4 regions of the Nocardia sputi genome follow, and region 3 is predicted to be linked to each of the others. Evidence: riboswitches for the same ligand, from Rfam matches in the RefSeq annotation. Region 3 holds a riboswitch; each other region holds the start of a gene.
The links. A riboswitch is a leader RNA that binds a small molecule or an ion and turns the genes downstream of it on or off. The one in region 3 is predicted to bind S-adenosylmethionine.
Positions count from the first base shown of each region.

Region 1: it holds a riboswitch for S-adenosylmethionine, as region 3 does, so the genes downstream of both, M8859_RS19915 (aminotransferase class V-fold PLP-dependent enzyme) here and M8859_RS10180 (hypothetical protein) in region 3, are expected to answer to the same signal.
Region 2: it holds a riboswitch for S-adenosylmethionine, as region 3 does, so the genes downstream of both, M8859_RS34020 (ABC transporter substrate-binding protein) here and M8859_RS10180 (hypothetical protein) in region 3, are expected to answer to the same signal.
Region 4: it holds a riboswitch for S-adenosylmethionine, as region 3 does, so the genes downstream of both, M8859_RS07670 (rhodanese-like domain-containing protein) here and M8859_RS10180 (hypothetical protein) in region 3, are expected to answer to the same signal.

Region 1 covers NZ_JAMFLC010000015.1:67,160-74,397, reverse strand. The annotation lists gene M8859_RS19940 (crotonase/enoyl-CoA hydratase family protein) at 51-872, opposite strand; gene M8859_RS19935 (2-oxo-4-hydroxy-4-carboxy-5-ureidoimidazoline decarboxylase) at 1,071-1,385, shown strand; gene M8859_RS19930 (YbaK/EbsC family protein) at 1,440-1,916, shown strand; gene M8859_RS19925 (flavin reductase family protein) at 1,995-2,546, shown strand; gene M8859_RS19920 (Uma2 family endonuclease) at 2,575-3,018, opposite strand; gene M8859_RS19915 (aminotransferase class V-fold PLP-dependent enzyme) at 3,092-4,411, opposite strand; SAM riboswitch class IV at 4,459-4,572, opposite strand; gene M8859_RS19910 (Pls/PosA family non-ribosomal peptide synthetase) at 5,098-7,238, shown strand, end outside.
Region 2 covers NZ_JAMFLC010000037.1:30,306-37,543, reverse strand. The annotation lists gene M8859_RS34035 (dipeptide ABC transporter ATP-binding protein) at 1-175, opposite strand, end outside; gene M8859_RS34030 (ABC transporter permease) at 172-969, opposite strand; gene M8859_RS34025 (ABC transporter permease) at 1,113-2,117, opposite strand; gene M8859_RS34020 (ABC transporter substrate-binding protein) at 2,120-3,739, opposite strand; SAM riboswitch class I at 3,860-3,953, opposite strand; gene M8859_RS34015 (hypothetical protein) at 4,339-5,046, shown strand; gene M8859_RS34010 (glycosyltransferase family 2 protein) at 5,074-6,240, opposite strand; gene M8859_RS34005 (LppM family (lipo)protein) at 6,276-7,058, opposite strand; gene M8859_RS34000 (carotenoid biosynthesis protein) at 7,112-7,238, opposite strand, start outside.
Region 3 covers NZ_JAMFLC010000005.1:206,713-213,950, forward strand. The annotation lists gene M8859_RS10160 (DUF3017 domain-containing protein) at 166-411, shown strand; gene M8859_RS10165 (nitroreductase family protein) at 463-1,110, opposite strand; gene M8859_RS10170 (winged helix-turn-helix transcriptional regulator) at 1,180-1,557, shown strand; gene metX (homoserine O-acetyltransferase MetX) at 1,586-2,704, opposite strand; partial or broken gene M8859_RS10180 (hypothetical protein) at 2,740-3,015, opposite strand; SAM riboswitch class IV at 3,255-3,365, opposite strand; gene M8859_RS10185 (TetR family transcriptional regulator) at 3,418-4,122, opposite strand; gene M8859_RS10190 (MFS transporter) at 4,255-5,748, shown strand; gene M8859_RS10195 (NADP-dependent isocitrate dehydrogenase) at 6,096-7,238, shown strand, end outside.
Region 4 covers NZ_JAMFLC010000004.1:131,740-138,977, reverse strand. The annotation lists gene M8859_RS07695 (HAD-IIA family hydrolase) at 1-68, shown strand, start outside; gene M8859_RS07690 (MarR family winged helix-turn-helix transcriptional regulator) at 200-649, opposite strand; gene M8859_RS07685 (type 1 glutamine amidotransferase family protein) at 673-1,302, opposite strand; gene M8859_RS07680 (RpiB/LacA/LacB family sugar-phosphate isomerase) at 1,409-1,855, shown strand; gene M8859_RS07675 (O-succinylhomoserine sulfhydrylase) at 1,910-3,124, opposite strand; gene M8859_RS07670 (rhodanese-like domain-containing protein) at 3,121-3,537, opposite strand; SAM riboswitch class IV at 3,552-3,668, opposite strand; gene M8859_RS07665 (Rv0361 family membrane protein) at 3,732-4,181, opposite strand; gene M8859_RS07660 (FAD-dependent oxidoreductase) at 4,561-6,024, shown strand; gene M8859_RS07655 (amidohydrolase family protein) at 6,109-6,984, shown strand; gene M8859_RS07650 (DUF456 domain-containing protein) at 6,988-7,238, opposite strand, start outside.

The DNA.
Region 1 (7,238 bases), on a different contig from region 3:
CCCACCCTTGGTGCACGGCGCGCCCGACCCGCCGTCGGGCGCCGTGGGCATCACCGACCGCGGAACTCGGGCGGGCGCTTCTCGAAGACGGCCTTGATCGCCTCGGTGAGGTCCTCCGAGGGCAGGAACGCGGCATTCCACGCGGAGACGTAGCGCAGGCCCGCTGCGACCTCGTCCTTACGCCGCTGATCCAGCACGTCTTTGACACCCTGCACCACCAGCGGCGGGTTCGCGGCGATCTCGCGCGCGGTGGCGTGCGCGGCGTCCAACACCGACTCCTGGTCCGGGAAGACGTCGTTGACCAGGCCGATCTTCTCCGCGCGCGCGGCGTCGATGTCCTTGGCGGTGTAGGCGAGCTCACGCAGGTGTCCCTCGCCGATGATGCCGGGCAGCCGGTGCAGCGAGCCGATGTCCGCGACGATCGCGACCTTGGCCTCTCGCAGGCTGAATTTGGCGTCCGCGCTGGCATAGCGGATGTCGACCGCCGCGATCAGGTCCAGCCCGCCGCCGATGCACCAGCCGGACACGGCGGCGATCACCGGCTTGCGGCAGTCCGCCACCGCCGTGACCGAGGCCTGCATCTTGCGCAGTTCGGTCAGGAAGTCGGTGCGCGGCGCGGCCAGCGCCCGTTCGGCCAGCAGCGGACCGAACGTGCCGCTCATCGCGGGCAGGTCGAGGCCGTAAGAGAAATGCTTTCCCGAGCCGGTCAGCACGATCGCGCGCACCTCGGAATCGGCGTCGAGCGCTTGGAAGACCTCCGGCAACTCGCGCCAGAAGTCGGGGCCCATCGCATTGCCCTTGCCGGGGCCGGTCAGCGTCACCTGCGCGACGTGATCCTTGGTTTCGACGGTGAAAGCCTGCCAATCTGTCATTTGTACAGCGTATCGAGACTCGTCGCGGCCGGTATTCCGACCCGGGAAACGTCCCGGCGTGCGCGACTCGCAAAGGAAGTCGCGCGAGTGTAAAGGCTGTGCGAATTCGCAGTGATCTACTGGTTCCCGGTTCGGAGAAAAGCGGATCATGAGCAGGTCAGCAAACCTCATTCATCGGGTTCGGAGGACACTGTGCTGATGCATCGCGGAATCGGCCTCGACCGATTCAACCAAATGCCCCGCGGTCGCGCGGTTCACGCGCTGTATGAATGCTGTTGCAACGTGACGTGGGCGGCGACACTCGCCGACGCTCGCCCGTACCGGGACCGCGAGGCACTGCTGAGCAAGGCCGATGCCGAACTGCTCGCGTTGTCCCCGCGGGATGTCGACCGCGCCTTCGAAGCGGTTGCGCACGAAGCGGTCTCCTCGCGCGACGTGACCGAACTCGCGCGGATCACCGGCGAACGCATCGCCGGAATGCTCGGTCCCAGCGAGGGATACCCGGAATACTGAGCGGGCGGCGCGACTCGCCCGGCGTACGGTCCGCAATCGCTCTACCCTGGTGAGATGCGCAGGTCGTCATTGCCCCCGGTCGCCTGCCGGGTCGCGGACACCCTCATCTCACGGGGCCATCACGGTCTCATCGTCGCCCAGCCGGAACCGACGCACACCGCCGCGGATGCCGCGCGCGCACTCGGCGTCGATGTCGGGGCGATCACCAAATCACTGGTATTCCTGCTCGACGACGACCCGGTGCTGCTACTGGTTTCGGGCGCGCACCAGGTCGACTTGGCGAAGACCGGTGCGCGCCTGGAAGGGACACTGACCCGCGCCCCCGCCGATATGGTGCGCGAAGTGACCGGTCAGCCCATCGGCGGCGTCGCGCCGGTCGGCCACCCGACCAACCTTCCCACCTGGGTGGACAACGCGCTGGCCGCCCATCGAGAGATATGGGCCGCGGGCGGGCACCCGAACACCATTTTCCGCACGTCGTTCCCACAGTTGCTGCGGATCACCGCGGGTCTTCCGATCGACGTGGACTGACTCGGGCCCGGGCCGCGGAAATCATGCCGAAGGCCACACACCCCGCGCGGTTCGGGCGTCCGGGCGTAGTTTCGTCATGTGACCGACGCACCACGGCCGGAGACGGGACTACAGATTCCCGATGATCTGAGCGGCATCACCGCGGAGCAGTATCGCGCGTCCATGCGCCACTATCCGGCGGGCGTCACCGTCGTGACGCTGAACTCGCCGCAGGGGCCGGTCGGCTTCACCGCGACCTCCTTCGCCTCGCTGTCGCTGGATCCGCCGCTGGTCTCGTTCAACATCGCGCACACCTCCTCCAGCCTGTCCGCCATGCTGGACGCCGAGTCCGTCGTCATCCATTTCCTCGGCGAACACCAGCAGCACCTGGCCCACCGGTTCTCCCGCGCCGCCGAGGAGCGCTTCACCGACCGCGCACTGTGGACCACGTTGGACACCGGCGAACCGGTTCTGCACGGCACCCCCATCTGGCTGCGCGCCACCGTGCACCAGTTGATCCCCATCGGCGACCACACCTTCGTCGTCGGCTTGGTCACCCGCGTCCACGACAACACCGACGAAAAGCCCGCCGCCTCGCCACTGCTGTACTACAACGGCCGCTACTACCGCCCCACCGCCCTGGGCGACTGACCGTAGATTCCGACTACGCCACCCGGCCTCACGCCCCGTCCAAGGTGGCGAAGTCGACGTCCACGGGGAAAGGGCCGGTCAGCCGGAGCACGTACTCGGACACTGGTGAGACGACTTCGACCACCAGCAGTACGTCCGCCGTCGTCAACTTGCGATCGCCATTGATACACCGGTGCAACGCCACGTCCGGGCGGCGAAAAGAGAAACCAGGGCTTCCCAGGCGGCTGCGCACGTAATGCATTTCGAAGTCGGTCACTACTCCGGTGCACGGCTCGTCCGGGGCGGCCTGCTCCAACGCGTTGGCCAGTCGCCGCGCCACATTGTTGTGCTCGAAGGTCCCACTGCGGCAGATGATCACATGGCCGTCGACCACCTCGATCTGCCGCTGGATGTCTTCGGGAAGCGCCGCGTAGCCCTCCTCTGTGATGAGGAGGGCCCCCGGATCGGTGGCCCAGACGGGCAGCGTGCTCATAAGTTCGCCTCAGCTCGGATTCGAATACGGCGATAGTATCCGGCGGCGCTGCCCTGATCGGGCGTACGCGGACTCAGCCGACCAAGCAGGGGGCAGCGCCGGCGGGAGCCGTGGAGGTGAAGGGGCGGGTTTCGGGGGTGGGATTCCACAGGCCGTTGGTGACGGTGTAGTCCCAGGTGGGGCCGGTGCGCACCAGGGTGTCCACGGCCTCGACGAGACGGTCGGCGTCGGCGGAGGTGGTGCCGAGGCCGATGCTGGCGCGCAGGGCGCCGGCCAGCCCGAGGCGGGTGAGCAGCGGATGGGCGCAGAAACGTCCGTCACGCACGCCGATGCCGTGCTCGGCGGAGAGATAGGCGGCCACGTGGCCGGGGGCGAAGTCGGCGAGTGTGAAGGCGACGATGCCGACGGAGTCGGGACTGTCAGTCCAGATGCGCAACAGCTGGACGCCGGGGATCGCGGCCAAGCCGTCGCGGAGGCGGTCGGCGAGCCGATGCTCGTGCGCGGCAAGGGTTTCGGCGTCGATGGCACCGAGCGTGTCACAGGCGGCGGCCAGCGCGGCGGCGCCGAGCACATTCGGCGAACCGGCTTCGTGCCGCTGCGGAGCAGGCGCCCACTCGGCCCCGTCGGTACGCACCTCGCGCACCGCCCCACCACCGGCCAGGTACGGCTGGGCCGCGTCGAGCCAATCCCGCTTGCCCACCAGCACACCCGCACCGAACGGCGCGTACAGCTTGTGTCCGGAGAACGCCAGATAGTCGATGCCGGTGTCGCGCAGGCTGATCCGCCGATGTGGCGCCAACTGCGCCGCGTCCACCAGGATGCGGGCGCCGCACTGGTGGGCGATGGTGGCCAGACGCTCCAGCGGAAGCACCTCACCGGTCACGTTCGAGGCGCCGGTCACCGCGAGCAAAGCCGCGGGCCTGCTGCACAGTTCGGCGACCAGCTTGCCGATCGTCTCCTCGACCGTGCCCGCCGCCTGCACGACGCGCCTTCCATTCCTGGTCCACGGCAGGAGGTTGGCGTGGTGCTCGATGTCGAGCACCACCGTGTCGCCGGGGACACAGGACGCGAGCAGGTTGAGCGAGTCCGTGGTGTTGCGGGTGAAGACGACCACCTGGTCGTCGGCGGTGTCGAGGAACCGACAGACCGACCCGCGAGCGGCCTCGTAGCACTCGGTGGAGATCCGGGAGGCGTAGCCCGCACCGCGGTGCACGCTCGCGTAGAACGGAAGCAGCTGCTGCACACGCTCGCTGACCTGCGTCAAAGCGGGCGCACTCGCCGCGTAGTCGAAGTTGGCGTAGGTCGCCGTTCCGCCTTGCACCAGCGGCACGCGCAGTTGGTCACCGGAGACCTGGGCGAGTGCGGCACAGGCGTTGTCGAGGGCAGTAGTCATCACGTGAATCCCGTCGGCTAAGGGACCCGCGATCAGATGAGTCGTCGAGTCCGCGCTTGCCGCGCCCGGTCGGGCGGCGGCCGGGTCGTCACCCGGAGCACCCCACCGCGGAGGAGGGTTGCCGGCCAGCAAGCCGGGGCTTTGCACTGGCACTCATGACCTGACCCGAGAGTGGCAGAAGCGCCCCGGCACTGTCAACCACATCCGACCCGAGTCCCCCACGAGCACCGCGTGGACCTAACCACCATGTGGGAGCCATTACAAGCACCCCCACGAAGACACGCGAGCCGCGCCTGCCTCGCGAAATCGTGGACCCCTCGGCGACAGACGACTGCCACCGCGCCCGGTGCCGCGATCCGCGACTCGACGTTCGGCACCACCGTGCGGGAGGCAACCGACCACTTCGATGAGCGGAATCACACCCTCGGTTCAGCGATCTCGTGGCGAATGCACGAGACTGACCCGCCGACCAGCCGTTGCCCTGCGGAAAGCCGTAAATAGCGGGCTCACCTGCAACAACACCCGCAGCACCGGCCGCTCCCGCGCGCCGTCCGGTGAACAACAAACGACGACAACCCCGGGTACCGTGGACAACTGGCCAGCATGGCGTTTGCCCTTTGGTAACCCAGCTATGACACAACAACAGGAAAGTGTGAGGCAGGTCGATGGGAGGTGCACAGAGCACCATGCTCGAGACAGAGCTCGAGACAGAGGTCGACGCGCCGGCGCGTCCGTTGTCGCGCGGCGATCACGCGCCGGCGGCCAGGACGCTGGTCGACATCCTCACCGCGACGGCGCTCGCGCACCCCGATGCCCCCGCCATCGATGACGGCCGAGTCGTGCTGTCCTACCTGGAGCTGGTCGTCGAGATCGAGAAGACCATGGCTCGCCTCGCCACGGCGGGCGTGCGGCCGGGCGACCGGGTCGGCGTGCGCATGCCCTCGGGCACCCGCGAGCTCTACGTCACCATTCTCGCCATCCTGTACTCCGGCGCCGCCTACGTGCCGGTCGACGCCGACGACCCGGACGAGCGCGCCCAACTGGTCTTCGGGGAGGCGCAGGTCACCGCGATCGTGACCGCGCAAGGCATCGAGACCACCGCCGCGGGCATCCGCGCGGCGGAGCGGCAGCGCGAGGAGACCTGGTCGACGCTGCCCGGCCCCGGCGACGACGCCTGGATCATCTTCACCTCCGGTTCCACCGGAACCCCGAAAGGCGTGGCGGTCACTCATCGCAACGCCGCCGCCTTCGTCGACGCCGAAGCGGACCTGTTCCTCCGCGACGCTCCGATCGGTCCCGGTGACCGGGTACTCGCGGGTCTGTCGGTCGCGTTCGACGCCTCCTGCGAGGAGATGTGGCTGGCCTGGCGCAACGGCGCCTGCCTGGTGCCCGCCCCACGCGATCTGGTGCGCACCGGAGCTGATCTCGGTCCCTGGCTGGTGCGGCGGGAGATCAGCGTGGTCTCGACCGTACCGACCCTGGCGGCGACCTGGCCGGTCGAGGCGCTGGAGGCGGTGCGCCTGCTCATCTTCGGCGGCGAGGCCGTGCCGCCGGAACTCGCCGAACGCCTTGCGGGCAACGGTGATTCGGCTCGCGAGGTATGGAACACCTACGGCCCCACGGAAGCGACGGTCGTCGCGTGCGCCGCGCGCTTGGACGGCCGGTGGCCGATCCGGATCGGACTGCCGCTCAACGGCTGGGATCTGGTCGTGGTGGATCCAGCGGGCAATCCGGTGGCCGAGGGCGAATCCGGTGAATTGGTGATCGGCGGAGTCGGTCTCGCGCGCTACCTCGACCCGGTCAAGGACGCCGAGAAGTACGCCCCGCTGAACTCCGTCGGCTGGGAGCGCGCCTACCGCAGCGGCGATCTGGTCCGCAACGACAGCGCTGGGCTGATCTTCCTCGGCCGCGCCGATGATCAGATCAAGCTGGGCGGTCGGCGCATCGAACTCGGCGAGATAGACAACGCTCTCCAGCACCTCCCGGGCGTCACGGGCGCCGCGGCGGCCATCCGAACCACGAAGGCGGGCAACAAGCTCCTGGTCGGCTATTTGACCGGGCCGGGGACGGACTTCGATGCCAAGGCCGCGCGAGCCGCCCTCGCCGGACAACTCCCGGCGCCGCTGGTGCCCAGGCTCGCGGTGGTCGACGAGCTGCCCACCCGCACCTCCGGCAAGGTCGACCGGGACGCGCTGCCCTGGCCGCTGCCCAATGCCGCCGAGGACGACGACGACAACGACCTGACCGGCACCGCCCAGTGGGTTGCGGGGCTGTGGGATTCCATCCTCGGCGCGGAGGTCGGCGATCTCGACGCGGACTTCTTCGATCTGGGCGGCGGCTCGCTCGCGGCGGCGCAACTGGTCACCGCGCTGCGCGAACGGTATCCGCAGATCACGGTCGCCGATGTCTACGACCATCCCCGCCTCGGCGCGCTCGCCGACCTGCTGGAGCAGACCACGCCCGCGGTGGCGGTCGCCGAGCGGACGGTGCGACCGACGCCACCGATGGCGCAAGCGGCGCAGGTGCTCGCCACCATCCCCCTCACCACCCTCACCGGGCTGCAGTGGCTCACCTGGCTGGCGATCGTCGGCAACATCGCGGCCTGGTCCGGCTCGCTGCCCTGGCTGCCCCAGCTGTCCTGGTGGTGGACGCTGGTCGCGTTCGCGCTGTTCATCTCCCCACCCGGCCGCATGGCCATCTGCGTGGCAGGCGCGCGCCTGCTGCTGCGTGGCATCCGCCCCGGCCGTTATCCGCGCGGCGGATCGGTGCACCTGCGCTTGTGGGCGGCCGTCCGCCTCTCCGCGGCCAGCGGCGCCGAGAACCTCTC
Region 2 (7,238 bases), on a different contig from region 3:
TCACGGCGTGGGCGAGCGTGGACTTGCCGGAGCCGGACTCGCCGACCAGCGCCACCACCTCGCCGCGGGCCACGGTGAGCGACACACCGTCCAGCGCGGCCACAGGGCCGGAGTCGGACCGATAACGCACCCGCAGGTCCTCGACGTGCAGCAGTGGAGATGCCGGGGCGCTCACGCGCGTTCTCCCTTCCCGATCGCGCGTCCGAGGCGCTGGGCGGCGAGTACGACGGCGATGATGACCGAACCAGGCAGGGTGGTCATCCACCACGCGGTCGCGAGGTAGTTGCGGCCCTCGGAGATCAGCGTCCCCCATTCCGGGGTGGGCGGCTTCGCGCCGTAGCCGAGGAAGCTCAGCGCCGACACGGCCAGCACCGCCATGCCGAATTCGACCGCGGCCAAGGCGAGCACGGGCTGATAGGAGTTGGGCAGCACGTGCCTGGCCAGCACCGTGTACCAGCGCACGCCCGCGGCGTGGGCCGCCTCCACGTACACCGCCTGGCGGACCCGCAGCACCTCCGAACGCATCACGCGCGCGAAGTTGGCCACCAGCGAAACGCCCACCGCGACGGCCACGTTGCGGGTGCCGAAACCGAGAGCGGTCACCAGCGCCAGCGACAGCAGCAACGCGGGGACCGACAGCAGCACATCGACCAGCCGCATGAGGACGGCGTCGATCACGCCGCCGATCGAACCCGCCAGCAGTCCCAGCAGCGACCCGGCGACGAGCGCGATGCCCACCGCGGACAAGGTGGCGGTCAGCGAAAGACCGGCGCCGTGCACCATCCGGGTGTAGAGATCGCGTCCGAGATTGTCGGTGCCGAACCAATGCTCGGCGCTGGGGGCCTGGAACTTCTGCGCGGGCACGCCGGTCAGCGGGTCGCCACCGGCGAATACCGACGGCGCCAGCGCCCATCCCACCGCCAGCAGCGCGACCGCCCCCGCGACCAGCAGTCCGGCATTGCGGCGCAGCGTCTTCCAGCTCACGGTCGGTCGCCGGATGCCGGACAGTACCGCTGCGCGCCGTTCCTCGGTCACGTCAACCACGAGATCTCACCCCCTCTGGCAGCGGCGCGCCGAGCGGGCGTGCGGGGGTCCTGGGAGCGGGAGCCATGTCAGGCACGAATGATCGCCTCCTCGGCGGCGTCGACGGCGGTCTGCGCGGACTCGCCGCTCGCACCGCGGGAGCGAGCCGCGATGCGCGGGTCGAGCAGCGGGTACAGCAGGTCCACCGCGAGATTCACGCTGACGAAAACCGCCGAGGTGAGCAGCACGATGCCCTGGACCACCGGGATGTCCTGCGCCAGCACCGCGGTCTGGGTCAGCCGGCCGACGCCCTGGCGGGCGAAGACCGTCTCCACCACCACCGATCCGGCGAGCATGTTGCCGACCAGGACGCCCGCGATGGTGAACGCGGGCACACTGGCCGGGCGCAGTACGTGCGTGCGCTGCACCCACCAGCGCGACCCGCCCTTGGCCAGCGCCACGTCGACGAACGGCTGGCGCCAGGTGGTTTCGAGCCCGGCGGTGAGCACTTGCGCGATGACCGCCCCGATCGGCAGGGCCAGGGTGAGCGCGGGCAGCACCGTGCCCGCGAAACCGTGCCCGCCGAACGCGGGCGCCAGGCGCAACTGGAACGAGAACACCTGCAGCAGAAGCAGTCCGGTCCAGAACGTCGGCACCGAGACGCCCAGCGACGGCAACGCCGCCAGGGCGCTGCGCAGCCACGGTCGACGGGTATGGGTCGCCGCGAACGCCAGCGAGACGCCACCGACGACCGCGAAGAGCAGGGCGGCGCCGGTCAATTCGAGCGTGGCGGGCAGCGCGTCGCCGATCGCGCCGGTGACCGGTTGCCCGGTCGCGATGGAATGCCCGAGATCACCGCGAACGGCGTGCCCGAGTGCGGTCCAGTACTGTTCCCACAGCGGCCGATCCAGCCCGTAACGGGCCTGCAATTCGGCGATGGCGGCCTTGTCCACCGGTGTGCCCGCTCCGCCGCCGTCGGCCGCGATCGAGACCGGATCGGCCGGGAGCAGGTACAGCACCACGAACGACAGCGTGAACGCCGCCCACAGCACCCAGATCGCCTGCAGCACCCGCAGCGCCGAGTAGCGCGCCATGACTATCGTCCGCTCAGCCAGGTGTCGAAGAACTGCAAGCGCGCCGACGCTTCGAACTTCAGATCCCGCGTGTTCGGGCCCGCTCCGATGGCCTGGGACAGCTCGACGGTCGGGATGAACAACCCCGCCTCGAGGACCTGCTGTTGCGCGGTGCGGATGAACCCGTTTCGTGCCGTGGGGTCCACCGTGTCGAGCTGGCCGTTCAACGCGTCGTCCAGCGACGAGATCGGGCCGCGGACATTGAGATTGCGCCCGTCGAGTCCGAAGGAGGTGCGCAGGATGTCGCCGTCGGCGCGGGTGGTGTTGAAGTAGGCGGTGTCGAAATCCTTGCTGTTCTGCCGCGCGGTGGTCTCCGCCACCGACACCAGGTCCAGTTTCAGCTCGACGCCGACCTGCCGCAGCTGCTGCTGGACCAGTTCGAGGATCGCCTGGTTGCCCGCGAACACCTGGCTGAAGAGCACCGAGAAGCTCAACCGCTCATCGTTCTTCGTCCGGATGCCGTCCGCGCCGGGCGCCCACCCGGCCTGGTCGAGGATAGTGCGCGCCTTCGCCGGGTCGTAGGCCAGGTGCGCCGAGAGGTCGGTGTAGCCAGGGGTGGTGCCGGCCAGCGCGCTGGTGGCGGGTTCGAACTGCGGGCCGAGCACGGTGTCCACCAGTTGCTTGCGATCGATCGCGGGCAAGAGCGCGTGCCGCACCGCCGGATCGCGCAGCGGACCGCGGGTGACGTTGGGTTGCAATCCGAACGGAATTCCCGGGTTGGCGGTGCTGAGCACGCGTCCGCCCGCCGCTTCGATCTGCGGGGCGTCCTGCGGCAGCGCGTCGCTGATCGCGTCCAGCTGCCCGGAGGCGAGACTGCCGGTGCGCACCCCGGATTCGGGCACGACGGTGAACTCGATCTTGTCCAGGTAGGCCTCGCCGCGATGGGCGAACACCGCCGAGCCCCAGTGGTAGCCGGTGCGCTTGGCCAGCGTCACCGCCGCGTCCTGGCGGTAGGCGGCGTAGGTGAACGGCCCGCTGCCGACGTTGTCGCCGAGGCAGCGCTGCTCGGCGGGCTTGCTCGTGGTCGCGTCGGCCAGGATGCCGAGCTGGGTGGTCGAGGACGCCTGGAGGAATTGCGCGTTGGGCTTGCTGAACTCCACCCGGACGGTGCGCCGGTCTACCGCGGTCGTGCCGACGTAGTTGGTGAGATAGCTGCTGCCCAGCGGCGCCTTGCCCGAGCCGAGCCGCACGATCGAGTCGAAGGTGTTGCGCACCGAGTCCGCGGTGAGCGGCGTGCCGTCGCTGAAGGTGACGCCGTCGGCCAGGTGGAAGGTGAACACCTTCGCGTCGGGGCTCACTTCCCAGCGTTGTGCCAGCCACGGTTTCAGCTCGCCGGTCGCCGGTTCCTGGTCGGTCAGCGAATCCACGATCTGCCGGGCGACGTACAGCGTCTGGTTGGTACCGGCCTGCGCCGGATCCGAGCAGGTCGGCGCCTGGGACAGGCCGTAGCGCAAGGTGCCGCCCGGCTGCGGTGGTCCCGCGTCGGCGCCTGGCGCGGCCGAATCACTGCCGCAGGCGGCCACGGTGGCGGCCGCGGCGAGCGCACAGGCCAGCGCGGCGATTCGGTGACGGGTTGGGATCACGAGGCAACTCCAGATACTTCGGTGCGGGCGAGTAGCTCGCCCTGGTACGACTCGGTGTCCGCGACGCCGGTCGGCAACGGTCGGCTGGGAATGCGGCGGCGCGGTTCGAGCACTTCGGTTCCTCCATCGGTCCCGGCGGAAGCACCCGCACCCGGTGACCGGGGGGTTGCTGCGACGTCGACGAGCCAGGTCTCTCAGTCGCTCTGGATGGTTGGCGTCAACCCTCCCGTCAGCGGGTGTCAGGGTCGAGCCGAATCATGATGCCCAGCAAGCGAAGGCTGGAACAAGGAAACTAATCACCGTGAGCGTAGATCTTGTCCCACGCGGTCTCATCGGGTCTTTGTAGTAACCAGGCATGCGCTGCTCTGTCGAGCGCGGGTGCGCGCCGGTCGCGTGATCACCGAGGGCGTCCAGCCGAAAGTCGGCGGCTCGATGCAGCATACGGTTCTCGCCGAGGGGCCGGGACACAGGTCGGCCCCGCAAGTCTCCCGTTCCGGGCAAACGAGACTCACCGCAAAATTGCTGTGCGCAATCCCGGCTGCTGGGCGCGTTTGCCGGAGTACTGTGCCCCTCGATCGTTCCGCCGATGAGGAGGTTTCGTGACCATATTGCGCCGTCTGACCCAGTTGTCCGCTGTCGCGACCAGTTCGATCGCCCTCGTGCTCGCCGGGCCCGGCGCCGCGCTCGCGGCCCCGGTTGCGACCATTCCCGCGTTCTCCGACCAAGTCGTGCCGATCGCCGCCCCCGGTGACCTGCTCGGCGCCTATCACGCCGCGGTCGACGCGCTGCGTGCGCTCGGCATCCAGCCGTTCGCCTACCCGACCGCGTCCGCGTTCTGCCTCGACAACACCACGGCCGGTCTGGCGCCCGCTGTCGCGGGCGCCATTCCGGGGCCGTGGCCGAAGAACACCGTGCAGATCCCCGGCCTGGACCTCAGTGCGGTCAAATCCGGGCAGGCCATGTTCACCTTCGTGCCCTACGGCCTCGGACCGGACGGCCCGAACACCGCGGGCATGCAGGTCGCCTGGCTGAACCTGAGTACCGGCCGCAGCGGCACGGCCGCCATGGGGCCGCTGTCGGAGATCGCCCGCGCGATGATTCCTGCGGCCGTCCCAGCGGACCTGCGGCCGGGCGCCGAGCAGGCCATCCGGGACTTCCTCGTCGCGGCCCTCCCGATGGGCGGGGTGCGTGCGATTCCGGTGGACACCGGCAAGGGCACCGTGCTGGCCGCGGTGTTCGGCACGGTTCAGAACGGCGCCAAGTCCTGTTTCTTCCTGCCGACGGTCGGAATCACCGCGGTGCCGTGAGGTCGCGGCCGCCGCGGCACGGTCGGCTCAAGCGAGCGAGCGACCTTTCCAGCGCGCCGTGCCGCGGCGGCGGGCCCGATGCGAACGCGCCCACAACAGCAGATACGCCGCCACTGATGCCGGATGCGCCGCGGCGGCCAGCACATCGGAGCCTCGCAGCGGACCGCCGGTTTCGGTCGAGCGGGCCAGCAGCCGCCCGGTGACGGCGGCGAGCCAGCCGATCACACCTGTCCGCCGGGCCGAGCCCCGGCCCAGCACGGCCGCCGCGGGCGGCACCCAATAGGCAAGGGCGGCAAGCAGTCCCACCGCCGCTCCGCCCGTGATCGTGCCGTCGTAGGCCGACCAGAGCCACCGGGTGTAGCCGGCGTCCAGTTCGGCGGCGCCGTGATACATCCTGGTTCGAGCCAGCGGTCCCGCGGCCGCCAGAACGGTCGAGTGCCCGCCCCGTCGCAGCGTACGGGCGATGTCGAGGTCTTCGGTGATGCTCCCGGCCACTGCCGCGTGGCCACCCGCAGCGCGGTACACGGCGTTGTCGAACACCAGGAACTGGCCGCAGGCCACCGCCGTGGACGGCCGCAGGCTCCGGTCGGCCGCGGCGATCGGCAGCGTCGAGGCCCACGACCAGCACAGCAGGGGCTGCACGAGGGCCTCCGCCATCGAATCCGCTTCTTGCAGCGGCCAAGGCGAGACCAGCGCCGCTCCTCGTCTGCGCAGCGCGCCGACCGCCGCCGCGAGCGCCGCGGGGGCCAGCCGCACGTCGGCGTCCAGGAAGATCAGCACCGGCGTGGACACCTCCTCGGCCAGCCGCGCGCAGGCGGCGGCCTTCCCGGTCCAGCCGGGCGGCGGGTCGGACTCGGTGCGCAGCAGGGTGAAACGAGGGTCGTCGCCGATCGCCGCGCGGGCCGCGGCGCCGGTGTCGTCGGTGGACGCGTCGTCGAGGATGCGCACCGCCATGCGCGGTAGGCCGACCTGGGCGCGCAGGTCGCCGATCAGATCGGGTAGCCGCCCGGCCTCGTTGCGCGCCGGGACGCAGACGGTGACCGGTTCGATCACCGTCGCAGGGGTATTCGCCAGCCGCTGCACGGTGATCCGGTTGTATAGCGCGATGCCCGCGCCGAGCGCCGCTACGGCGGTAGCGCCGGCGGGCAGGATCGAGTTCGCGCGCAACGTCTTCGGCAGGTCGGCACTCACCATGCGCGCCACGCTATCCCGCCGCACCGACCTGCCGCTCAGCGATTCTGCGTCACCGTGCGCCACCAGCGGCTCAGGGAGAAGCCGACTTCCGGAGCGCCGGGCGGGGCGGGGTTGCGGTCCATGTACGCCATCGCGGCGATGATGGCGGCCACCGCGAGCGTGATGCCGCCGACGATGCCTGCCCAGCCCGCGAACGAGCGGGTGTTCGGGTCGGCGTAGCTGACCTCGGCGCGCAGTGTGGAGACATCGCCGGGCGGGAGCTTCCAGGAGACCACGTTGTCGCCCTCGCGGCTGCCGTTGGTCTTGGCGACGCGAGCCGGGAAAGCGATAGTGAACTGCACGTCGGAGCCGTGCGGCGGGACGGATTTCAGATCCACCCGCCCCGTCAGGCCGACCAGGTCGCCGGTGCGCTGGAACTGCAACTGGAACATGCCCTGGGTCTGCTCGGACAGCTGGCCGAGCTGTTGCACCTCACCGAAGGACAGATCCTCGAAGAAGACCTGGCTGCCGGAGTACCCGTCCTGGGCGTAGGGCTCCACCCGCACCTTCGCGGCCAGCGTCTCGGGCGCCTTCAGTTGCGGGCCCTTGTCACCGGGGTCGGCGGGCACCACGGCGGCGACGATCCGTCCGGACACCCGGTCGTTGGACGAGACACCCATCGATACCTGAACCCGCAGGCAGCCCGCGAGCATCGGCGCCAGCATCGCCGCGAGCAGAACGGCCGCCGCAACGCGCACGCCGCGGCGTGAACCCCGCCGCTGCGGCGGCTGCGGAGCATCGGGCTTCGTGGTGACGGGACTCGGCTGCACGGGTGACATCGTGCCAGTCCATCCGCCCGGAATGAAACGCGCCGGTCTCCGCGCGCGTCGGCCTACCGCACCGGGCGTGGCGCGCCGGGGCGGCGGCGCGCGCGGGCCGCGGCCACCAGCAGGGGAACGCCCAGCACAGCCAGGCCCGCGAAGCCGTAACCGGCGGACGGCAGCAGGTCGAGGAACACC
Region 3 (7,238 bases):
GGCAGCGCGCCGGGTACGACGCGCATCGTCCGCGTACGCCCGATGCCGGTCAATGGCGAGGGGGTCTGCAAGAATCGGGGCGTGACCGATGCCGACACGCCTATCACGGAGCACCGGGGCCGGCGACGAAGTCTCGGGGCGCAGTTCTTGCGCTGCCATCTGCCTATGGTCGTCGTGACGCTCGTCATCGTGGTGGCGGTGGTGTTCGTCGCGTCCGATCGGTGGCGGCGGGGGGCGTTCTTCTTCGGCGGTGCGACGCTGCTGGCAGCGGCATTCCGGTTGTGCCTGCCGACCGCGCGGGTCGGGTTGCTCGCGGTGCGCAGCAAGCCCTTCGACGTCGGCGCGCTGACTTTGCTCGGGTCGAGCATCCTGTTCCTCGCGGCCACGATCAACACGCTCGGCGTCGGCTGACAGGTCGGCGATCGGAGGGCGACCCGGCCGAGCCGAGTCGCCCCTCCGTGATCAGCGGGCAGCGGCGTATCGCTCGGCGAAGACCGTTCGCTCGCGCGGACGGCGTCCGGGATGGGGTGGGTGGGCGTCGCTGTAGCCGATGGTGACCAGCACCGCGATGGCGAGATCATCGCGGTCGCCGATACCGATGGCCTGCTTGACCAGGTCGGCGTCCCAGCCGTTCATCGGCGCGGAGGCCAAACCGAGCCCGGTGGCGGCGAGCATCGCGTAGGTGGCCGCGATCATCGCGTTCTTGACCGCGTTCTCCCGCAGCAGTCCGCGCTGCTCCAATGCCAGGTACTCGGCGCGCGCGTCGAACAACGCGGTGAACTCGGCGTTCCACGCGCCGTTTCGGCCGGCCAGTTCGGCGATATCGGCGTTGTGGTCGCGCCAGGCGGCGGGATCGGCGACGAAGACGAGCACTACCGGCGCCTCTCTCGGCTGCGGCTGGCCGAACGCCGCCTCCGACAGCGCCGCGCGGCCGGACTCGCTGGTCACCACCACGATCGACCGGTCCTGCATGTTCCACGCACTCGGTGCTTGCATCGCCAACTCGACCACCTCGTCGACAAGTGCGGATGGCACGGGGTCGGCGCGGTAGTGCCGCACTGTACGACGTCCCCGAATCGCTTCGGACACCGAGATCTGCTGTATCTCCATGATTCTTACTATCGGAGAGTGACACTCCAATGGAAAGACGGCACTTTATAGTGCGCTACACTCCATCAGGTGCCCACCTACGTGGAAAGTTCCGGCCTGCCCGCCGATGTGTACTCCGCGAAGTGCCCCACGCGGGAGGTCCTCGACCACATCGCGGGCAAGTGGACGGTGCTGATCATCGACGCGCTCGCCGACGGCACCCTGCGATACACCGACCTGCGCCACCGGATCGGCGGCATCTCCCAGAAGATGCTGACGCAGACGTTGCGCCAACTCGAGGCCGATGGATTCGTCACGCGCACAGTGCATCCCACCGTCCCGCCCCGGGTGGACTACACGCTCACCGAACTCGGCCACAGCCTGCGCACGCCCATCGCGGCGCTGCGGGACTGGATCGAAACCAACATCAACCGGATCGAGGCGGCCCGACGAGCAGCGGCGGGGTGACGGCCCGGCACCGAATGCTCGGGGCCGGTCAGCGCTTGGTCCGGATGCCGTCCCGAGCGAGTCGCATGGTCTCGGTCAGCAGTTTCGACACCGCGGCCGCCTCGGTGAGGAACCCGTCGTGCCCGTCACGCGAGTGCACCACCTCGAGTCCGTCGCAGCCGGGTAGGAGATCCGCGAGCTCCTGTTGGGTCCGCAGCGGGTACAGCCGGTCGGAGTCGACGCCGCCGACCACGCAGGGCACCGGCGTCGCGGCGAGCGCCGCCTCGATGCCGCCCCGGTCGCGGCCGACGTCGTGGCGGTTCATCGCCTCGGTCAGCAGCACATACGTGGCGGGATCGAAACGCTTGCACAGCTTTTCGGCTTGGTGATCCAGATAGCTCTGCACCGCGTAGCGGCCGCCGGTCCACGGGTCCTCGTCGTCCTGAGGTCTGTTCTCGAACCGGTGATCGAGCTCGAACTCGGTGCGGTAGGTCAGGTGCGCGATCCGCCGGGCCAGGGCCATGCCCGTCAGCGGAGCGCGGCCGGTGCCGTGATAGTCGCCGCCCTGCCAGTCCGGATCGGCCTTGATCGCCGCGATCTGGGTGGTCTGGGTGCCGATCTGGTCGGCGGTAGCGCGGGCGCCCACGGCGAGGACCAGCGCGGCGGCGACCCGCTCGGGTGCGCCGACCATCCATTCCAGCACCCGCATGCCGCCCATCGACCCGCCGACCACGGCGGCGAGCCGCTCGACGCCGAGCAGGTCGAACAGAGCGGCCTCCGCGGTCACCTGATCGCGGATGGAGATCTCGGGAAACCTTGCGCCCCAGACCTTCCCATCCGGAGCGAGCGATGACGGCCCGGTGCTGCCCTTACAGCCGCCGAGCACGTTGGTCGCGATCACGCACCATTCGTCGGTGTCCAGCGGCGCGCCCGGCCCGACCATGCCGTCCCACCAGCCGGGCATCGGGTGCACGTCGTCGGGTCTACCGACGACGTGCGAGTCGCCGGTGAGGGCGTGCTCGACCAGCACGACGTTGTCCAGCGCGGGGGAGAGCTCACCCCAGCGCTGCACCGCGAGGTGCACGTCCGGGATGACCGCTCCGTTCTCGAGTCGCACATCGCCGATGGCCACGGTGCCGAGCTGTCCATCCGGGGGCGGCAGGACGATGGCGGAGGCCCGCACGCTCTGTTCGGTACCCACGGTCACGTCGCCGCCGCCGCGAAACCGGCGCGCAGATCGGTCGGCATGGTCTCGACGCCGACGCCGACGCCGACGCCGACGCCGACGCCGACGCCGACGCCGACGCCGACGCCGACGCCGACGCCGACGCCGACGCCGACGGCGGAGCGGACCGGTCCGGAAGCGACTCCGAGGACGAGCTGTGCCTCGAGGGTGAGCTGAGAATGCGTCATCGACGCACGGTGAATCACGAGGGGACGCACATCCCCGATGGTAGCCACGCGGCTGTGCAGGGCTGATCCGTCCCGCGCGGCGTCGCCGAAGGTGTGCGAACCGGTCCGCTGGACCGGCAGCGCGGGGGCGTGCGTGCCGTCGGTGGTCCGGCCCGCACGGCTGCGCTCGGTCTCGAAGGACCACTGCACCGGGTCCTGCACGGCCCCGGGCGCGATGGATTCACTCATGGTTTGCTCCCAAGAAGGTGTTCGCCGGTATTCGGGGGGTTAGCGGTGTGTACGACAACACATGCCGGCGACCTCCTACTACGCGCTTGCTCCCGGCTTTCGGGAGCCAGGTCATCACCCGGAGCACCCCACCGCGGTTGGAGGGTTGCCGATCAGCGAGCCGGGGCTTGGCGCTGGTACTCATGACCTGCCCGGCATCATAACCGGCGGTCGGTCAGCCTCCGAAATCCTCCACCGACTTCACTCGCCGCCGGGCTGCGGCGCGACGCGGCAGACGCGCACGAATTCGTCGAAGGTCTCGGTGAACGCGGTGCGTCCCGCTTCGGCCGCGGTGGCCAGATCCTCGTCCAGGAACAAGTCGTCCGAGCACTCCATGCCGACATGGCCGATCAGTTGCCAGGTGCCGACGATGAGCCGCACCGCACGGGCGTCCGGTTCGGCACCGAGGCGCTCGGCGACCACCGCCGCGATCGCGGTCCGCTTGTCGTCGGCGTGTTCGAGACTGCGCGCGCTGACCGACGGACTGCTGCGCAGAATCCGCTGTACCTTCTGGAACTGCCGGAACGACAGCGGGTCGGCCGGACCGGCCTCGGAGGCTCGATCGACCACCTGCAGGAAGGCCTCGCGCAACGCCTCGAGCTCGTTGCCCGTGCGGGGCATTCCGCGCAGAGTCTCGGCGATGGTGCGCCCGAAGTCGTGGACGGGCCCCAGGACGATGTCCTCTTTGCTGTCGAAATAGCGGTTGATCGTGCGCGGTGAGACATCCGCCGCGTTGGCGATCTGCTCGATGGTGGTCGCGTCGAAGCCCTGCGTATCACACAGATCGAGGGCGGCCGCCATGATGCGCAGCCTGGTCTGCTGCTTCTTGCGTTCGCGCAGTCCTGCCGTCGCCGGGGCCTGGTCGGCCGCTGCGCCCGCGCCCATCGGCGCCGATGACTCGAGCATGTCCTCATGGTAACGCAATCCGCCGTTTTCCTGTCCGTAACCGACAAATGTCGTACTACGACATTTTGCGCTTGACGCCAAATGTCGCTCAATGACAGGATGGTTCCCGACATCGAGGAACGAGGAGACAACGTGACCGAAACCGCGACAGCGGTGCACGCATCGCGAAAGCCGGGCAGTTCAGCGCGCTGGCTCGCGCTGGCAGTGATCGCATCGGCCCAGCTCATGGTGGTCCTGGACGCCACCATCGTGACCATCTCGCTGCCGTTCGCGCAGCGCGATCTCGACATCAGCGACGGCAACCGGCAATGGATGCTCACCGCCTACACGCTGATCTTCGGCGGTCTCCTGCTGCTGGGCGGCCGGCTGGCCGACTACCTCGGGCGCCGCCGAATTTTCATCATCGGCCTGATCGGTTTCGCCGGCGCTTCGGCTTTGGCCGGTCTCGCGCAGAACGGGGCGGAGCTCTTCGCAGGACGCGCGTTGCAGGGCGCGTTCGCCGCGCTGCTCGCCCCGGCCGCGCTCTCGCTGCTGTCGGTGACGTTCACCGAGCCGGGTGAGCGGGCCACCGCCTTCGGCGTGTTCGCGGGCATCTCCGCGGGCGGCGCCGCGCTCGGCCTGATCGCGGGCGGCGCGCTCACCGAGTACGCGTCGTGGCGCTGGTGCCTGCTGGTCAACACGCCGATCGCGTTGCTGGCGTTGCTCGGGGCGCTGGCCTGGGTGGCGAAGGACCTCCCGGCTCCGCGCAGCGGCGGATACGACGTGCCCGGTGCCGTCACCGTGACGTTCGGGTTGATCGCCATTGTGTACGGATTCAGCCGCGCCGCCGACGACGGCTGGCTGGCCGGAAGCACCCTCGCGCTGCTCGTCGCCGGGCTCGCCCTGCTCATCGCCTTCGTCGTGATCGAACGGCGCTCGTCGAACCCGCTGCTGCCGCTGCACATCCCGGGGGAGATCAACCGGGGCGGCGCGTTCCTCGCCGCGCTGCTCATCCCGATCGCCATGTTCGCGATGTTCCTGTTCCTGAGCTACTACTTCCAGATCACCCTGGGCTACTCGGCGCTGAAGGCGGGCTTCGCGTTCCTGCCTTTCCCGGCGGGCATCGCGATCTCGGCGGGACTCACCAGCGCCCTGCTGCCCAAGCTCGGCCCGCGCCCGCTGATGCTGGCAGGCGCCGTACTGGGCGTCATCGGGCTGGTGCTGCTGGCCCAGCTGAGTTACGGCGACACCTTCCTCTCCGGGGTGCTGCCCGCTCAGGTGCTCATCGCGCTCGGCATGGGTCCGCTGTTCGTGGGGATGCAGACGGTCGCGCTGCATCAGGTGGAGGAGGAGGACTCCGGCGTCGCCTCCGCGCTGCTGAACGCCGCGCAGCAGGTGGGCGGTGCGGTCGGGACGGCGCTGCTGACCACCATCTCGGTGCAGGTCGCCGAGGGCTTCGCGCGGGACAACCCTGGCCTCGACAACTTGGCCGCGCGAGCCGCGATCCACAGCTACGACGTGGCCTTCTACGTCGGCGCCGGGTTCTTCCTCGCCGCCATTCCGATCATCGCGCTGATGATCCGCGACCGGCCCGAGAACCTGATCGAAGGTTCGGAGGAGCAGGGACGGATCCCGGCCACCGTCTGATCCGCTGAGACCGAGGTCCGCGCAACGTCACGGGTTGCGCGGACCTCGTCGTCTGCGGGGAGTGGTTGCCGCGCCGTAACGGAAGGCGGATCATGGCGACGGCGCCTGTTCGCGCTGCTGGGAGCCGCCGCCGACCTACCAATCGGTAACAAAGGTGGCGCATCTCACTGTGGGGGCTGCCCGTGCGGTGAGGACTCGGGCAGCAGTACGCTTGTCTTGTTTGCACCACACGTCTCGCCGACAACGCGGGACATATACGTTGTCTGTTGGAACAGCTGGGGTCCGCTCACAAGCGTGTTCGCCTGGCCGTGCAATGAGGGCACCATCCTAGGAGGACACGAAGATCCATGTCCAAGATCAAGGTTGAAGGCACCGTCGTAGAACTCGACGGCGACGAGATGACCCGGATCATCTGGCAGTTCATCAAGGACAAGCTGATCCACCCCTATCTCGACGTGAACCTGGAGTACTACGACCTCGGTATCGAGTACCGCGACAAGACAGACGACCAGGTCACCGTCGATGCCGCCGAAGCCATCAAGAGGCACGGCGTCGGTGTGAAGTGCGCCACCATCACCCCGGACGAGGCGCGCGTCAAGGAATTCGGTCTGAAGAAGATGTGGCGTTCGCCCAACGGCACCATTCGCAACATCCTGGGCGGCACCATCTTCCGTGCCCCGATCATCATCTCCAACGTTCCCCGGCTGGTACCCGGCTGGACCAAGCCGATCATCATCGGCCGCCACGCCTTCGGTGACCAGTACCGTGCCACCGATTTCAAGGTGTTCCAGGGCGGCACCGTCACCTTGACCTTCACCCCGGACGACGGCAGCGAGCCGATCGTGCACGAGGTCGTGAAGATGCCCGAGGACGGCGGCGTGGTCATGGGCATGTACAACTTCCGCAAGTCCATCGAGGATTTCGCGCGGGCGTCGTTCAACTACGGCTTGCAGCAGAACTACCCGGTGTACATGTCCACGAAGAACACCATCCTCAAGGCCTATGACGGCATGTTCAAGGACACGTTCCAGGACATCTTCGACGCCGAGTTCAAAAGCCAGTTCGACGCCGCGGGCCTGACCTACGAGCACCGCCTCATCGACGACATGGTCGCCTCCTCCATGAAGTGGGAGGGTGGCTACGTCTGGGCTTGTAAGAACTACGACGGCGACGTGCAGTCCGACACCGTGGCACAGGGCTTCGGCTCGCTGGGTCTGATGACCTCGGTGCTGCTCACTCCCGACGGCCAGACCTGTGAGGCCGAGGCCGCGCACGGCACCGTCACCCGGCACTACCGCCAGCATCAGCAGGGCAAGCCGACCTCGACCAACCCGATCGCGTCGATCTTCGCCTGGACCCGCGGCCTCGAGCACCGCGGCAAGCTGGACAACACCCCCGAGGTCATCGGCTTCGCCCAGACCCTCGAGGACGTCGTCATCAAGACCGTCGAAGGCGGCCAGATGACCAAGGACCTCGCGCTGCTCGTCGGC
Region 4 (7,238 bases), on a different contig from region 3:
GGCCCACGATGGTGGTGGACTCCGTCGCCGACCTGATCGGCAAGACCAAGTCCCCGTTCACGGCCTGATCTGGTGCGCGGGCCGACAGCCGCCCACCAGATCAGGGCTGGACGCTTCCGGTCCGAACACCGTCACGCGCACCGATCGGCCGTGATGCGTGATTCCTTCTGCGTCCGAGCCATTCGAGGAAATCCCGCCCTCAGTCGGCGTCGGTGGTGATCGCGTCCATCGCGGCGGACAGCTTCGTGAGCACCTCGACGGTGCGCACGAGCTGCTCGGGGCCGAGTTCGTCCGCGAGCCGTTCGGACATCACTTTGTGCTGCGGGTCGATGCGGCGGACCGCGGCCAGCCCCGCGTCGGTGACTGCGACGAGTTTCGCGCGGCGGTGCGCGGGGTTGGGACGGTATTCGGCCAGTCCCTTGTCCACCAGCAGATCCGCGATGCGCTGCACGCTCTGGCGGGTGATGCCCATTTCGCGGGCGATCCCGGCGACGGGCAGCGGCGTCCGCAACACCGCGCCCAGCACCTGCCACCAAGCGGCGGTGAGACCCGCCGGTCGCGCCAGTTCCTCGGCCACCGCGAGGAACTGACCGTTCAAACGGAACGACGTGATCGCCGCCGTGGCGAACAGCTCCTGTTCACCGGTCATGCCGAGCCTCCGATATCCCTCGCTCACGCATGCTGCGCGTCGTACTCCGCGAGCACCGCCCACCCGGCCGGATCGGCGTGGGCGAACAATCGGTACCAGCCGTCGAGCACATGCGGCTCGTACACCCCGAGCCTGCCGAGCACCTCGCGCGCGAATTCGAACGGCGCGCTCGCACTGGCGGTGATCACGTCCCCGTCGGTGACGGCAGGCTCGTCGACATAGTGCTCGGCGCCCGAATACCCGCTGTAGAGCAGGAATTCCGCGACATTGCTGGTGTGCCTGCGCGTATCGAGCAGGCCCGCCTCGGCCAAGCCGAACGTCGCCCCGCAGATCGCGGCGACCGGAACACCCGCGTCCACGAACTCGCGCGCCTTGTGGGCGAACGGCTCCAGCTCCGGCCCCTCCCAGGTCTCGGCGCCCGGCAGGATCAGCATCGCGCTGTCGGCGGGCGTGAGATCGGCGAGCACGAGGTCCGGCACGATGCGCATCCCGCCCATCGTTGTGATCGGTTCCGCCGTCGGGCCGACGGTCCGCACCTGCCAGGTTCCCGGCTCCCGATGCCAGCTCGACTTGTTGATGTGCGCGGTGGCCGCGCCCACCTCCCAGTCGGCGAGCGTGTCGTAAACGGCCATGTGCACTGTCTTCGTGGTCATGACAGTATCCTGTCATAATTGACAACATACTGTCAATCCTCGCAGCGCCGTCGAACGCCGGGTAGGAAGCACGACGCCTGGGCGAACCGGGAACTACGCTGAGTGCATGCGGATCTCGGTGGCGGCGGACGAGTGGGCCGGGGTGGCTCGGGAGCTGGTCGAGGAGCTGGGCAAGCGCGGCCACGAGATCGTGCCGCACGGCGCGCTATCGGACGAGGAACGCGACGACTGGGCGTGGGCAAGCGAAGCGGCGGCCCGCGACGTCGCCTCCGGCCGGGCCGATCAGGCCGTCGTTTGCTGCTGGACCGGTACCGGCGCCTCGATCGCGGCCAACAAGGTCGCCGGCGTCCGCGCCGCCCTCTGCGCGGACGCCTCGACCGCGGCCGGCGCCCGCACCTGGAACGACGCCAACGTCCTGGCCCTGAGTCTGCGTTCGACCTCCAGCGCCGAACTCCGCGAAATACTGGACGCGTGGTTCACGACCGAACCCAGCTCCGCCCCCGACGACCAGGCCAACATCGCCCATCTCGCCGAGATGGAACGGCGCTCCTGACACGCCGCACAGCTGCCCGAGATTCCCCTGACCCCTTGCCCGCGCGCGGCGGGATCAGGAGAGGGCGTGCTCGAGATCGGCGAGGAGGTCTTCGACGTCTTCCAAGCCCACCGAGATACGGACGACGCCGTCGGTCAGACCGATGGTGGCCCTGCCTTCGGGGCCCATGGCGCGGTGCGTGGTGGTCGCCGGGTGCGTGATCAGGGTCTTGGCGTCACCGAGGTTGTTGGAGATATCGACCACGCGCAACCGGTTGAGAACCTCGAAAGCGCGCTTCTTCGCCTCGTGCTCGGGGGCGTTGAGCTCGAAGGTAACCACGGTGCCGCCCGCGCTCATCTGGCTGGTGGCCAGGGCATACTGCGGATGCGACGCCAAGAACGGGTAGCGCACCCAGCTGACCGCCTGATGATCTTCCAGGAAGCGGGCGATACGCAGGGCGGCCTCCGCCGAATGGCGTATCCGCAGCGGCATCGTCTCGAGGCCCTTGAGCAGCGTCCACGCGTTGAAGGGGCTCAGCGCGGGGCCGGTATGACGCATCAGCGTTTTCACCGGACCGTCGATGTAGTCCTTCGCGCCCAGGATCGCCCCGCCGAGCACCCGACCCTGCCCATCGATGTGCTTGGTGCCCGAGTAGACCACCACGTCGGCGCCGAGCTCGAAGCCGCGTTGCAGCAGCGGAGTGGCGAACACGTTGTCGAGCACGACTTTCGCGCCCGCCGCGTGCGCCAGCTCGGTCACCCGGCGCACATCGACCAAGGTCTGCATCGGATTGGCCGGCGTCTCGAAGAACACCGCCTGGGTGGGCACCGACAGCGCCTGCTCCCACTGGTCGAGGTCCTCGCCGTCGACGAAGACGGTCTCCACGCCCCAGCGCGGCAGGATCTCGTTGCACACCACGAAGCACGAGCCGAACAGGCTGCGCGCGGCGACGAGCCGGTCACCCGCCTTCAGCAGCGCGCCCAGCGCGGTGAACACCGCGGACATGCCACTCGCGGTCGCGAAGCACGCTTCGGCGCCGTCGATCAGGCGCATCCGCTCCTCGAACATGGCCACCGTCGGGTTGCCGTAGCGGGAGTAGACGAAGTGCTCGACCTCGCCGGTGAACGCGGCCTCGGCGGCCTCGGCGCTCTCGTAGACGAAGCCGGAGGTCAGATAGAGCGCCTCGGCGGTCTCCTCGAAACCGGAGCGCCGCAGCCCGCCGCGCACGCCCAGCGTCGCGGGGCCGACGCCGTCGGGCAGCGGCTTGTCGAACGCGCCGCCGGTGATCACGACTGCCGCCAGGGCAGTCCGAGGGCGCGCCAGCCGGCGCCGCCGCGATGCCCGAATTCGTCGAGAGGGCCTTCGAAGCCCTCGAGCACGTTGTAAGAGGTGCGGTAGCCCGCCGACGTGGCGGCGATCGCCGCGCCCACCGAACGCTGACCGGAGCGACAGAGGAAGACGACGGGGGCCTCGGGGTCGTGGCCGTCGAGCGCCTGCTTCAAATGCTCGACGAAGGCCTCGTTGCGGGCGCCCGTGGAATCGACCCACTCGATCAGCACGGTCGGCCGTTCGATCGAACTCGTGTCGGGGACGCCGACGAACTTCCATTCCGCTTCTGTCCGCACGTCCACGAGGACGGCGTCGGGATTGTCCCGCAACAGTTCCCATGCCTGCTGCGGAGTGATGTCACCGGCATAACTCATGTGCACCTCCTGCGAATCCGCACTTGCCGCGCCCGGGACCGAGGCGCCGCCAGGTCGTCACCCGGAGCACCCCACCGCGGAGGAGGGTTGCCGACCAGTAATGCCGGGGCTTGACACTGGTTCTCATGACCTTCGACTGAGATTGCACCGACCCGGGTCATCGTGTCAAACGATGGCTCACACTGCGGGAACGCTCAGGTGCAGACCAGCCACTTGTCGCCGGATCTGGTGAGAATCCAGGTGGAGGTGGCCGCCCTGCCGTCCACCGTCGTGGTGACGGTCGCCTTGCCCCGGTCGCCGTCCACCATCGGCGGGTCGATTTTCGCGATCTCGACGGGCTTTCCGGCGCCGTCCTGTCCCGCCAGGGGCGAGCGGTCGGCGTCGAATCCTTGGCACGCGGTGCCGGGCGGCGGCACGATGTCGCTCCGGTTGGAGCCGTCGACGAAGTTGCGCACGGCCGCCACGATGCGGTCGGCTTCTGTGACATTTTTCTCAGCGGGCGACAGCACGCCACCGAGCACGATCGCGATCAGCACGATCACCGCGACCACCGCTGCCGCGACGAACGGGGCCGCGGAGCGCTTGTCGGTCTGATCGACCCGGATGATCTCGTCCTCGCCCGCGGTCGGCTGCTGTTCGGTCATGGCTCGATGATCCCTGGTCGGCGCCGGTATCGAGCGCTCGGCCCCGGCTCGAGACAGTGGCGGCGCGGACCAGCTGCGGGCGGGGCGCGATAGGCGGCGCGGGAGCGGGTAAGCGAGGAATGTGACATGCGATGGCATCCGCCGAGTTCACGCACCGACGCGGGGCGGTATGGACCATCCCGATAGAATCGCGGGACGGCGGCCTGCTGTCATAGCGAATCGGCAGCTCATCGCCGCGGCGAACGGAGCACCGTGCAGCCACGAGCCGGCAACGCCGGCGTCCGCACCGGACGGGTGCGACCGAGCCGGTGCGTCAACTTAGCCTAAGCTAAGCCCAGACGTCATTAATTGTTTCGACCATAAAGGTGCGCGTAAAGAGATGACCGAACAGAGTGAAGTATCGGATGGCGGTGTGCGCGAGCCCTCCGTGGTGACGCAGGCTTCCTCCTCCGGGCCTGACGCGCACACCGCGAGGACCCGCCCGCTGCGCATCGCGATCGTGGGCGCCGGGCCGGCTGGGATCTACGCCGCCGACGCGTTGATGAAGTCCGATGCGGAGGTGAGCATCGACCTGTTCGAGCGGATGCCCGCGCCGTTCGGGTTGATCCGCTACGGCGTCGCGCCCGACCACCCGCGGATCAAGGGCATCATCACCGCCCTGCACAAGGTGCTGGACAAGCCGCAGGTCCGCCTGCTCGGCAACATCGACTACGGCACCGACATCACTCTCGACGACCTGCGGGCCTTCTACGACGCGGTGATCTTCTCCACCGGCGCCAACGCCGACCGGGCGCTGCCCATCCCCGGCATCGATCTCGACGGCTCCTTCGGCGCCGCCGACTTCGTCTCCTGGTACGACGGCCACCCCGACGTCCCCCGCACCTGGCCCCTGGACGCGGAGAAGGTCGCGGTCCTCGGCGTCGGCAACGTCGCGCTCGACGTCGCCCGCGTGCTGGCCAAGACCGGCGACGAGCTGCTGCCCACCGAGATCCCGCCGAACGTCTACAAGGGCCTGAAGGAGAACAAGGCCGTCGAGGTCCACGTCTTCGGCCGCCGCGGACCCGCCCAGGCCAAGTTCACCCCGCTGGAACTGCGCGAGCTCGACCACTCCCCCACCATCGAAGTCATCGTCGACCCCGAGGACATCGACTACGACGAGGGCTCCGAAGCCGCGCGCCGTCATTCCAAGCAGGTCGACATGGTCGCCAACACCCTCGAGCAGTGGGCCATCCGCGACGTCGGCAACCGGCCGCACAAACTGTTCCTGCACTTCTTCGAATCCCCCGCCGAAGTGCTCGGCGAGAACGGCAAGGTCGTCGGCCTGCGCACCGAGCGCACCCAGCTCGACGGCACCGGCAACGTCAAGGGCACCGGCGTGTTCAAGGACTGGGACGTGCAGGCGGTGTACCGCGCCGTCGGCTACCTGTCGCAGAACCTGACCCAGCTGCCGTTCGACGACCAGGCGGGCACCGTGCCGAACGAGGCGGGTCGCGTGATCGCCGACGAGAACGCCGACGGCGCCGAGCGCTACCTGCCCGCCACCTACGTCACCGGCTGGATCAAGCGCGGCCCGGTCGGCCTGATCGGCCACACCAAGGGCGACGCCAACGAGACCATCGCCTGCCTGCTGGACGACGCTCCCGGCTTCGCCCCGGCCGAGCAACCCGAGCCCGAGGCCGTCACCGAGTTCCTGGAGAGCAAGGGCATTCCGTTCACCACCTGGGCAGGCTGGTACCGCCTCGACGCGCACGAACGCTCGCTCGGCGAGCCGGAGGGCCGCGAGCGGGTCAAGGTCGTCGAGCGCGAGGACATGCTGCGCGCCAGCGAGCCGCACAAGGTCTGATCACACCGCGGTGACCGACGCCGCTGCCACCGCCGCACCCCCGCTGTGGCAGCGGAAATTCCGACACTGAGGCATTCTGTACAAGTGTTCGATGCCCACCTGCACATCTTCGACCCGCGGTTTCCGCTGGCCGAGAACGAGGGCTACCTGCCCGATCCGTTCACCATCGCCGATTACCGCAAGCGCATGTCGCGATACGACATCGGAGGCGGCGCGGTGGTCAGCGGGTCGTTCCAGGGCACGGACCAGAGTTATTTGAAGGCCGCCCTCGCCGAACTCGGCGAGGGCTGGGTCGGCGTCACCCGGCTCGATCTGGACGCCACCGACGAGGAGATCCTCGAACTGGACCGGGTAGGTGTGCGCGCGCTGCGGTTCAACCTCAAGCGCGCGGCCACCGACATCACCGGGATGACGTTGCAGGCGCTGCGCGCCTACGAGCTGGCAGGCTGGCACGTCGAGGTCTACATCGACGGCACCATGCTGGCTTCGCTGCAACCGGTCATCTCCAAGCTGCCCGCGCTGTCGGTCGACCACCTGGGCATGTCCGCGGAAGGCGTGCCCTTCCTGCTCGATCTCGTCGACCGCGGAGCCAAGGTCAAGGCGACGGGTTTCGGCCGGGTCGCGATGAACGTCGCCGACACGCTGCGCCGTATCCACGCGGTGAATCCCGAAGCGTTGATGTTCGGCACCGATCTGCCCGGCACCCGAGCCGGACGCCCGTTCCGGGACTCGGACGTCGATCTGCTCTGTGATGTGGTGGGCACCGACATGCACGCGGTGCTGGAGGACAACGCCCGCGCGTTCTACCGGCTTCCGGCCCGGGAGCGCACCGTCAGCGACGATCCCGCCCCCACGCTGCCGCTGTACCGCCCGGAACCGCCGACTCTCCGGCTGCACCGCGACGAACTCCCGGGAAGCCGTGCGGGAGACACCATTCCGTTCCCCGCCATCGATCGGTAGCGCTCAGACGGCGAAGACGCCGACGATCCAGACACCGATGGCCAGCAGCGCGCCGAAGAGCTCGATCAGGATGGACAGGCCGACGCCCTTCAGCGCGTGTACCGTCGCTTGCCAGGCCTGCTGGTTGACGCGCAGCCGCTGGAGTTCCGAAAGGTACACGCCCAGCACGAAACCGATGAACAGGCCGACCACCGGAATGACGAAGAAGCCGACGACGCCGAGGATCGCGCCGAGCAGGACCGCTCGGTTGGACA